Regions from separate parts of the Corynebacterium aquatimens genome, predicted to be linked through region 1. Evidence: riboswitches for the same ligand, from Rfam matches in the RefSeq annotation. Region 1 holds a riboswitch; the other holds the start of a gene.
What was found. Region 1 has a riboswitch for cyclic di-AMP ahead of CAQUA_RS03760 (C40 family peptidase). Riboswitches for the same ligand answer to the same signal wherever they lie in the genome.

Region 2: linked by a shared signal. The riboswitch ahead of CAQUA_RS08435 (resuscitation-promoting factor Rpf1 domain-containing protein) and the one ahead of CAQUA_RS03760 (C40 family peptidase) in region 1 are both predicted to bind cyclic di-AMP.

Annotation. Positions count from the first base shown of each region.
Region 1 is NZ_CP046980.1:819,816-824,222, reverse strand. It holds gene CAQUA_RS03770 (glycosyltransferase family 4 protein) at 1-135, opposite strand, end outside; gene CAQUA_RS03765 (C40 family peptidase) at 132-1,184, opposite strand; gene CAQUA_RS03760 (C40 family peptidase) at 1,329-1,967, opposite strand; cyclic di-AMP (ydaO/yuaA leader) riboswitch at 1,978-2,186, opposite strand; gene qcrB (cytochrome bc1 complex cytochrome b subunit) at 2,573-4,195, opposite strand; gene qcrA (cytochrome bc1 complex Rieske iron-sulfur subunit) at 4,195-4,407, opposite strand, start outside.
Region 2 is NZ_CP046980.1:1,847,734-1,852,140, forward strand. It holds gene CAQUA_RS08420 (glutaminyl-peptide cyclotransferase) at 1-358, shown strand, start outside; gene CAQUA_RS08425 (DUF2771 domain-containing protein) at 377-1,012, shown strand; gene CAQUA_RS08430 (cold-shock protein) at 1,036-1,419, opposite strand; cyclic di-AMP (ydaO/yuaA leader) riboswitch at 2,240-2,412, shown strand; gene CAQUA_RS08435 (resuscitation-promoting factor Rpf1 domain-containing protein) at 2,426-3,085, shown strand; gene CAQUA_RS08440 (hypothetical protein) at 3,269-3,478, opposite strand; gene CAQUA_RS08445 (helicase-associated domain-containing protein) at 3,571-4,407, shown strand, end outside.

The DNA.
Region 1 (4,407 bases):
GTCTTGCGTCGACGCGAAAACTACCACGCTGCCCGGACCTCGACGCGCGAGGACCTCATCGAGAAAACGGCGCAGATACGACTGAATCCCGCCGATCGTCGGCGGGAAATCATTCGTGACTAAAAGCGTGGTCAGAAGCGGACCGCTCCCTGAATAGGCATGGAGTCATACGGCACGACCTGAACTGGGATGCCGTAATCCGAAGCATGGACCAGCTTGCCGTCGCCGATGTACATACCCACGTGAGTCACACCCGGGTAGTAGCCAATGATGTCGCCGGGTTGGAGATCATTCAGCGAAACGGGCGTGCCGCCCGACAGCTGTGCCTGTGACGTACGCGGAATGGTCTTGCCCTGCTGCGCGTACGCCCACACCATCAGACCCGAGCAGTCAAACTCGTTCGGTCCCGTAGCACCCCAACCGTACGGGGAGCCCAGCTTCGACATCGCCGCGGACACCGCGGCGTTACCGTGCGCCGAAGGAGGGATACGCGCCCCATCAACCGGGCCGTTCTTCCTCTCCCAACGGGCCCGCTGCTCAGGTGAGAGCGAATCCACTCGCTCTTCCAGCGCCGCGATCCTCTTATCCAAATCCTTCTGCTCGCGCTTCAGGCGGTCACGGTTGGCCTCAAGCTCTACCGTGCGGTAGTTCGCGACCGCCAGAGCCATGTCTGCGTCCGTCGCCCGGTTGGCAGCCTCTCGGGTGGTTTTTTGAAGGCCGTCTAGCGTGCGCTCCGAGGAACGCGAAATGGAGCCAAGATAAGCCGCACGGTCAATGACCTCCTGCGGGTTGCCGGAATCGAAAGAGGCGATCACGGCATCATTTTGGGTGTTGCGGTAGCGAGTCTGCGCGATGCGATCGACGTCAACCTGGTAGTCATCGCGGCGACCCAGCGCCAAAGCCGCGTCCTTCTGCGCTGCCTTGGCTTCCTTGTTCAGCTTCGCGATCTGGGACTTAGCATCCCCGATCTTGCCTTCAAGTTCTTTGATCTCCTCTGACTTGGCAGTCGCCGTGTGGGACAGCTCTTCCATCTGCTTCATCATGGTGTCCACGTCATCAGCACCAGCGATGCCGGCGCAGCCGATAACCGAAGCGCCTCCGAGGCCTACGGAAAGACACGCCGCTGCTACGAGAGATACGGAAGAAGACCTACGGCCGAAGAAAAACCCCTGTGTACGGCGCACGGAAACCTCACTTTGGAAACACACAAATACGATACAAAGTTATTCGCTAAAACGGTTTTGGTCAAACAGATCAGCACGCAAAAATCGCGGCCGCTGCTCCCTTTTCGGGGCGCGACCGCGACCTGTTAAAGCGCGAAGTACGTCCTAGAAACGAACCGCAGAGTGAATCGGCATCATGTTCAGCGGGCGGTAGCCAACCGGGGTGCCGGAGTTCAGTGCGTCAATGATCTTGCCGTTGCCAGCGTAGATAGCAACGTGGGAAGCACCGGAGTAGTAGACGATGATGTCACCCGGCTGCAGAGCGTTCAGCGGCACCTTTTTGCCAGCGGAAGCCTGAGCGCCGGAGGTACGCGGGATGCTGATGCCAGCCTGCTTGTACACCCACGAGGTGAAGCCGGAGCAGTCGAACTGGTTCGGGCCAGCAGCGCCGTAGACGTACGGAGCGCCGATCTTGGAGCGAGCGATGGACACGATCCGGTCGCCCTTGGATTGAGCCGGAGCAGGAGCTGCAGCCCGGGCCGGAGCAGGAGCCGCAGCCTTGTACGGAGCAGGAGCAGCCTTCTTAGAAACTGCCGGAACCCACTCGTGGATGTTCGGGACGTTCTCAATGCCCGGCACGTTCTCAATGCCAGGGATCTCAGCGCGCAGGGTCGTGTTAGGAACACGAACCTCGGCTGCACCCGCCATAGCGGGGGTTACGAGGGATGCACCTGCGACGACGGCAGCAGCGGTTGCAACTCCACGCTTGGAAACGGACGTGGTTTGGCGGCGGTGTTTAGCCACTAGAGAAACTCCATATCTTCCTATTCACCTACCGGGTTAGCTGACGGGTTAGGCTCCAGGACATTGCCCTGCACGGCTACTACGCTATAAGCGCCCTTCGCCTGTGCACACACCCCAAGGATTCGATCAAGTATTGATCTAGGTGGTTCCCCGGCTCTTTCGCCCCCGCCCGCATTTTGCGGCGCTACATAAAGGCAAAAGACTCGGCTTTATATGTTTGTTCGGACGTGCCTTCGCGGCAAGGTCTCAATCAGGTTACGAAATAGCTACGAAGTTTGTCCAACGACGCGCCCGTTATCTCTCCGTAATATTGGATTCCGCGGCACATAACCCCAATTTCGCCTCGCGGATCCACCGAACGAGATGCTTCAATACAAAGATTAAATCGCGTCTACCTGCATCTATATGCCACACGGCATATTTTCTCGGGAAAGCAGAAATGTGCCGTGCAACCTATAATTTCTTTGTGTGATGCTGATCACACGCCGTGTTTGTTACTCTTTCGTGACAAAGTTTAAGGCCCTCCCCGTTGCGGGAAGGGCCTTAAGTTCTGTGTTTTAGTGAATCGCTCTCACGCGGCTAGGCAGCCGGCTTTGCAGCGATTACTATCGCGTGCCAGCGTCGCGGTCGGTCGAGTCCTTCTCGGCCTCGAGGGTACGCAGCGTCTCGATCTCCTCGTGGTGGTTCTGGCGGGCGATCTCGTTGCGCTTGCGCGTGATCTCCCTGTCATCCGGGGAGAACCAACCAGAGGTCTCGGAGTCAGCGTAACCAAGCTGGTTCAGCTGCTTCGGAACCGGAGCACCAGCGTACTCAAGCGGGATCTGGTGACCGTGCTCGTCCACCGGGCCAAGCGGCTGGTGAACCTCGACGAACGCACCGTTAGGCAGCTTCTTAATCACACCGGTCTCCAGACCGTGCTCCAGGACCTCACGGTCGGAGCGCTGCAGGCCAACGCAGATGCGGTACGTGATGAAGTACGCCAGCGGCGGGAGGATAATCAGACCGATACGGCCCACCCAGGTCATCGCGTTCAGGGAGATCTGGAAGTGGTACGCGAACAAGTCGTTACCACCGGACAGCGTCAGCAGGAGGAAGAAGACCAGACCCATGACGCCGATACCGGTACGAACCGGAACGTCGCGCGGGCGCTGCAGCAGGTTGTGGTGCGCGTCATCGCCCGTGGTGGCCTTCTCAATGAAGGGGTACGACAGCAGAACCACGACCATGGCGCCAGCCAGCAGCGCAACCCAGAACACACCCGGGATCGTGTAGTTGCCCAAGTAGAGCTCCCATGCCGGCATGACACGAGCAGCACCATCTGTCCACAGCATGTAGACGTCCGGCTGGGAACCAGCGGAGACCTGCGACGGGTTGTAGGGGCCCAGGTTCCAGATCGCGTTAATGGTGGTGACACCAGCCATGAGCGCCAGGACACCGAAGACCAGCATGCCGAAGCCAATCGCCTTGATAGCGAAGACCGGAAGGATGCGGATACCCACAACGTTGTTCTCCGTGCGGCCAGGGCCAGGGAACTGCGTGTGCTTTTGGAACCAGACGAGCAGGAGGTGTGCTGCGATCAGAGCGAGGATGATGCCCGGCAGGATCAGCACGTGCAGGATGTAGAAACGGTCCAGCATGAGGTCCGACGGGAAGTCGCCGCCGAAGATTGCCCAGTGCAACCAGGTACCAATGATCGGGAGGCCAACGATGATGGCGGACATAATGCGCAGACCAACACCGGACAGAAGGTCATCCGGGAGGGAGTAACCGAGGAAGCCCTCAGCCATACCCAGGAGGATAAGGACCACACCAATGATCCAGTTGGCTTCACGCGGACGGCGGAACGCACCGGTGAAGAAGATGCGCAGCATGTGGCAGAACATCGCCATCATGAACATGAGCGCAGCCCAGTGGTGCATCTGACGGACGAAGAGACCACCGCGAACATCGAAGGAGATGTCAAGAGCCGTTGCGTACGCACGGGACATCTCCACACCGTTCAGCGGAAGGTACGCACCGTCGTAGATCACCTTCGTGATGGAAGGATCGAAGAACAGTGCCAAGTACACACCGGTCAGAAGCAGGATGATGAAGCTGTACAGCGCCATCTCACCCAGCATGAAGGACCAGTGAGTGGGGAAAACTTTGTTGAGCTGAGGGCGAAGAACGCCCGCAACGGTAAAGCGTGAATCTGCGTTATCGGCGGCTTTAGCCAGCTTTGTGCTCATTAGGACTTACGCTCCCAGAATGCCGGGCCAACGGGCTCGATGAAGTCGCCCTTGGCAATGAGATAACCTTCTTCGTCGACCGTGATCGGCAGCTGCGGCAGAGCGCGTGCAGCCGGACCGAACACGGGGCGCCCGTAAGCCAGTGCGTCAAACTGCGACTGGTGGCACGGGCACAGGATGCGGTTCGTCTGCGCTTCGTACAAAGACGTCGG
Region 2 (4,407 bases), 1.0 Mb from region 1:
CGACGTGATCTTTTCCGACGGGACCTCGCAACTGCGCCGCATGGATCCTGAAACCCTCGAAGAGCGCAGTCGCTTCGACGTCACCTTGAACGGCGAGCCTGTCAACGACCTCAACGAACTTGAATGCGTCGGCGGCGATATCTACGCAAACATCTTCACCACCACGAACATCGTCCGCATCGACGCTGCCACCGGCACAGTGACCGCCGTTATCGACGCCTCCGACGTCCCCAACCGGGCAACACCGGACCCCAACAACGTCCTCAACGGCATCGCCCACATTCCCGGCACCGACGAATTCTTCATCACCGGCAAGCGCTGGCCCGATCTATACCGGGTCACGTTCGTCCCATCTTAAGCACTAGACTGATCGGCCATGGCACGCTCTTCCAGCTCGACCAGCTCGACCAGCTCCACCGCTAGCTCCGCGCAGACCGCCTCGACCTCCAAGCGGGGTTCCTCGCGGGCGGCGAAGCAAGCGGCGTCGCGCCGCGCCCTGATCCAACTCGGCATCATTGCGGTTGTTGTGGTGGCGCTGGTGGGGACGCTGTATTTCTTCCTGGATTCGCGCCGCAACGCGCCGGAAACCCCGCCTCGTGAGATTGCGATCACCGCGTCATTCAACGGCACCGACGTCACCACGACACCGTTCCAGGTCTGCGCGCTCGACGCCAAAGACTGCCCCGAGGGCGATGTCGCTTTCGTAGACACGTCCGGCGCGCCCACGGATGCGATCATCCGCATCAAGGTGCCCGAGGAAATCGCCAGCCGCCCCTGGTCACTGCTGGGCATTTACGACGACCCCGCGGCAAACACCGAGAGAGCTTTCCTCCCCGCCGAGGCACAAGAAGTCGACGTCCCGGTCACGCTCGACAGGGCCGAAGACAAAGGCGGCCCCACCAGCATCGCGGTGGTAGAAATCTCCACCCACCTCGTTGACATCGACTCCAACGGCGAGGAAACCCCCGCCAAAGTCACGTGGTCATTCACCACTATCGATAGCGCCGAATAAAGCTCCGGCCGTCGATAAGCACATTAAGCGTCAAGCTCTTTGGCGACGGCCCGCAAGATCTCCGCGATCTGACGAGACTCCTTGCGCTCCGGGTAGCGGCCAGCATCAAGAGCCGGCTGGACCTGGGTTTCCAACATCGACATAACATCGGCGAGCATACTCGCGAGCTCGTCTGGCTTGCGGCGGTTGATCTTCTTACGACGCGGCGAATCAAGCACCTTCACGCGCAACGCCTGCGGCCCGCGACGGCCGGCCGCGAAATCAAACTCAATGCGCTGACCTGCCTCAAGCTCCTCAACGCCGTCCGGCAACACGCTCTTACCAATAAAGACATCCTCGTTGCCAGGGTTGGAAGCAAAACCGAAACCCTTCTCGGCGTCGTACCACTTCACTTTTCCTACTGGCATGATGACGTTCCTCTACTGATTCTTTCGCGTGTTTCGCTCTTCGTACGGATCCCGTAATAGTGAGCTACATATGATGCCACACAATAGCCCGAACCCCCAACCTCGGGCCCGACCTCGGCGACGCGATCCCGCGCCCCCAGCGACGCGATTCGCGGTGCCTCAGCGAGGCGATTCGCGAAATTTGTATCCAACTTTCGATAGGCCACGTGAAACCCCAGGTCACGGACCTGCTGGTTTTTGATGATCTATCAGCAAAGCAGAATTTCGCGAATCGGGTCCCCGCGCCCGGCGTGGCCCCTGCGACCCACAGGCATTCCGAGAGAAACCAGGACCCACCCCGCCGGGAGGGACAATCCCGCGGTGCCCCGGCGAGGCGATTCGCGGCACCCCTAGGGGGCGATTCGCGGCATCCCGACGACGCGATTCGCGAAATTTGTATCCAACTTTCGATAGCTAGCGCGAAACTGCAGGTCACCGGACCGCAGGTTTTTGATGATCTGTCACCGAAGCAGAATTTCGCGAATCGGGTCGGCGCGAAGGTTGCGGCGATGGGCACATTTCGCTTATCGACGGCTCGACACGCGCTAAATCATGTGATGCGGTTCACACTACGGAACAATGTCCAGTTCAAGCGGGTACTCCACCCCATTTAATCCGTCACTGCGAACCCCACTAATAACAATGATCACAAAAGTTCGAAGAGATGTGACTGAATCGTTATAAACCCGTAGAGTAGCCATCATGCTTCGCGCGGGCTCGTTGTCTGCGGGAGGGAAAACCGAATCGTTCAAGGCCACGTTCAATTTTGTCCGGCCACTGAACGCTGAACACAGCTAAATAAATAGGACAAAAGCGGGGGACCCACCCGCGCCGCACGGCGCACAGCGGGAACCTTTCTCGCTCGGGGTGAAGCCGAAAAGTCTTCGGCCAGGCCGTTTTCATACCTCTGCCTGAACCCGACAGCTAACTCCGCAGACGTAATTAAGAAGAGAGGAAAAGAATTTTCATGGGACGCCACCGTAAGCAGACCACTTCCCTGTCCACCAAGACCATTGCCGGTGCTACCGCAGCTCTGGCTACCACTGCGATCCTTGCTCCGCAGGCATCCGCAGCTCCAGACTCTGACTGGGACCGCCTTGCACAGTGCGAGTCTGGCGGTAACTGGGCAATCAACACCGGCAACGGCTACCACGGTGGCCTGCAGTTCCACCCGCAGACCTGGCGCGCACACGGTGGCGGCCAGTTTGCACCGACTGCAAACCTTGCTACCCGCGAGCAGCAGATCGTCGTGGCTGAGCGCGTGCTTGCAAGCCAGGGCTGGGGTGCTTGGCCTGCGTGCTCCGCTCGTCTGGGTCTGAACTCCAAGCCGACGCCGCGCACCGCTCCGGGCGCTCCGGCAGCGAAGCCGGCCGCACCGAAGGCTGCTCCGAAGCCGGCCGCACCGAAGGCCGCACCGAAGCCGGAGACTCTCCAGGTCGACGCTGTGTACGAGCAGATCGTGAAGCTGCTGGATAGCCGCGGTATCGCTGTTCCGGCCCAGGTGCAGGATGCCTACAAGGCAAACCGCCACGACTACAACGCTTTCTACCTGGCTAACAAGCCGTTGGTTGACGCTGCACTGACCGGCGACATCAACCGCGTCTTCGCGGTTGCCGCTGGCCGCTAAAAAACGCATAAGCTAGGAACCACCAGCGCGCCTAGCAACTCCGCGAGCTACGCAAAACGGGTGTGAATGAGGGCTTCAAAAACCCTGGTTCACACCCGTTTAATGTTTGCAGCAAATAAAGCTGCAGCGGCCCCACGCGGCACCTGCCGGCGGGGCAACGGAAAAGAAACGTGAAAGAGGCGCCTACTGCGCGCGGTTGATACGCGTGGTGGGGTGGACGTAGCCGGTTTCTTCCCACGGACGCGGAAGAATCAAGTCGTCGCCGTACGGGCTGGATGCGCCAGCGAGCTTGGAGGAAAGCTCCGTCACCGGGTGGCCACCAGGGGTGTTGGCCGGCCAAGCCGGGTTGATCTCTCGGATGTTTTCCACGTGTCCTGCAGTCTCTTTAGCCATGCCCTTTATTCTTTCACGCCGCTACTTAAAACGCACCTATTCCCCCAACAAAGTCTCCGCGGTAGCGCAAGACGCGTAAGATCACCCCCGAAATGACTACACCTCAACGGCCCGCGGGCCACGGCCTCAGCGCAGCATTGGCTTCGCTTGACGACGATCAGTGGCGCACCCTGATCAGCTCCCGCCCTGACGCGTTCCTTCCGCCGCCGTCATCGCTGGGGATGCTCGCGGCTCGCTTAGGACACGCGGGCTCCTTGTACAAGGTGATGAAGAAACTCACCGCGGCTGATCTGACAGCGTACAACCGCCTCATCAGCGCGGAAGCGGACGTGCGCCCCGTGGATGCCACCGCGATAGATGAGGAGTTTCCGCTTGACCATATGCGCCAGCTGGGGCTGGTCTACGGCCCCACCGAGGCACTGCGCGCGGTCGGTGGCCTGCACAGTGGCCTGCAACCCGGACTATCGGCGGCCTGGACGGGCGGCGCGAGCGGGGAATTGAGCATCCCGCAGCCGCACGCAGTCGACCAGAAGCTGGTTGATGAATCGGCGCTGCCACAGGGTATTGATGCGGTGCGCAGGATGCGCCAGCTCCTCACGGCGCTGCTGGCTGAACCGGTTGCGCTGAACAAGGATGATTCGGTTGGAGTCCGTGCGCTCAAAGCGCTCTCGCACGCCCTTGGGGTTGATGCGGCTCCGCTGATCAGGGTTGGCAATGCGGCAGGCCTTTTGGCGCCGACCTACGTTTCTAACCGCTCGGATGATTCGGTGCTTGCTGCCTCGCGGGGTGGCCTGACCTGGCTGGCTTCCGGTCTGGCTGAGCAATGGGTCGCGCTGATCATCGGCTGGCTCAGTTCCCCGTGGGATCCAACCGCGACCACCAACATCTTCGCTCCCGGAAGCCATGATCCTTCCGTTAGCGGCGCTGCC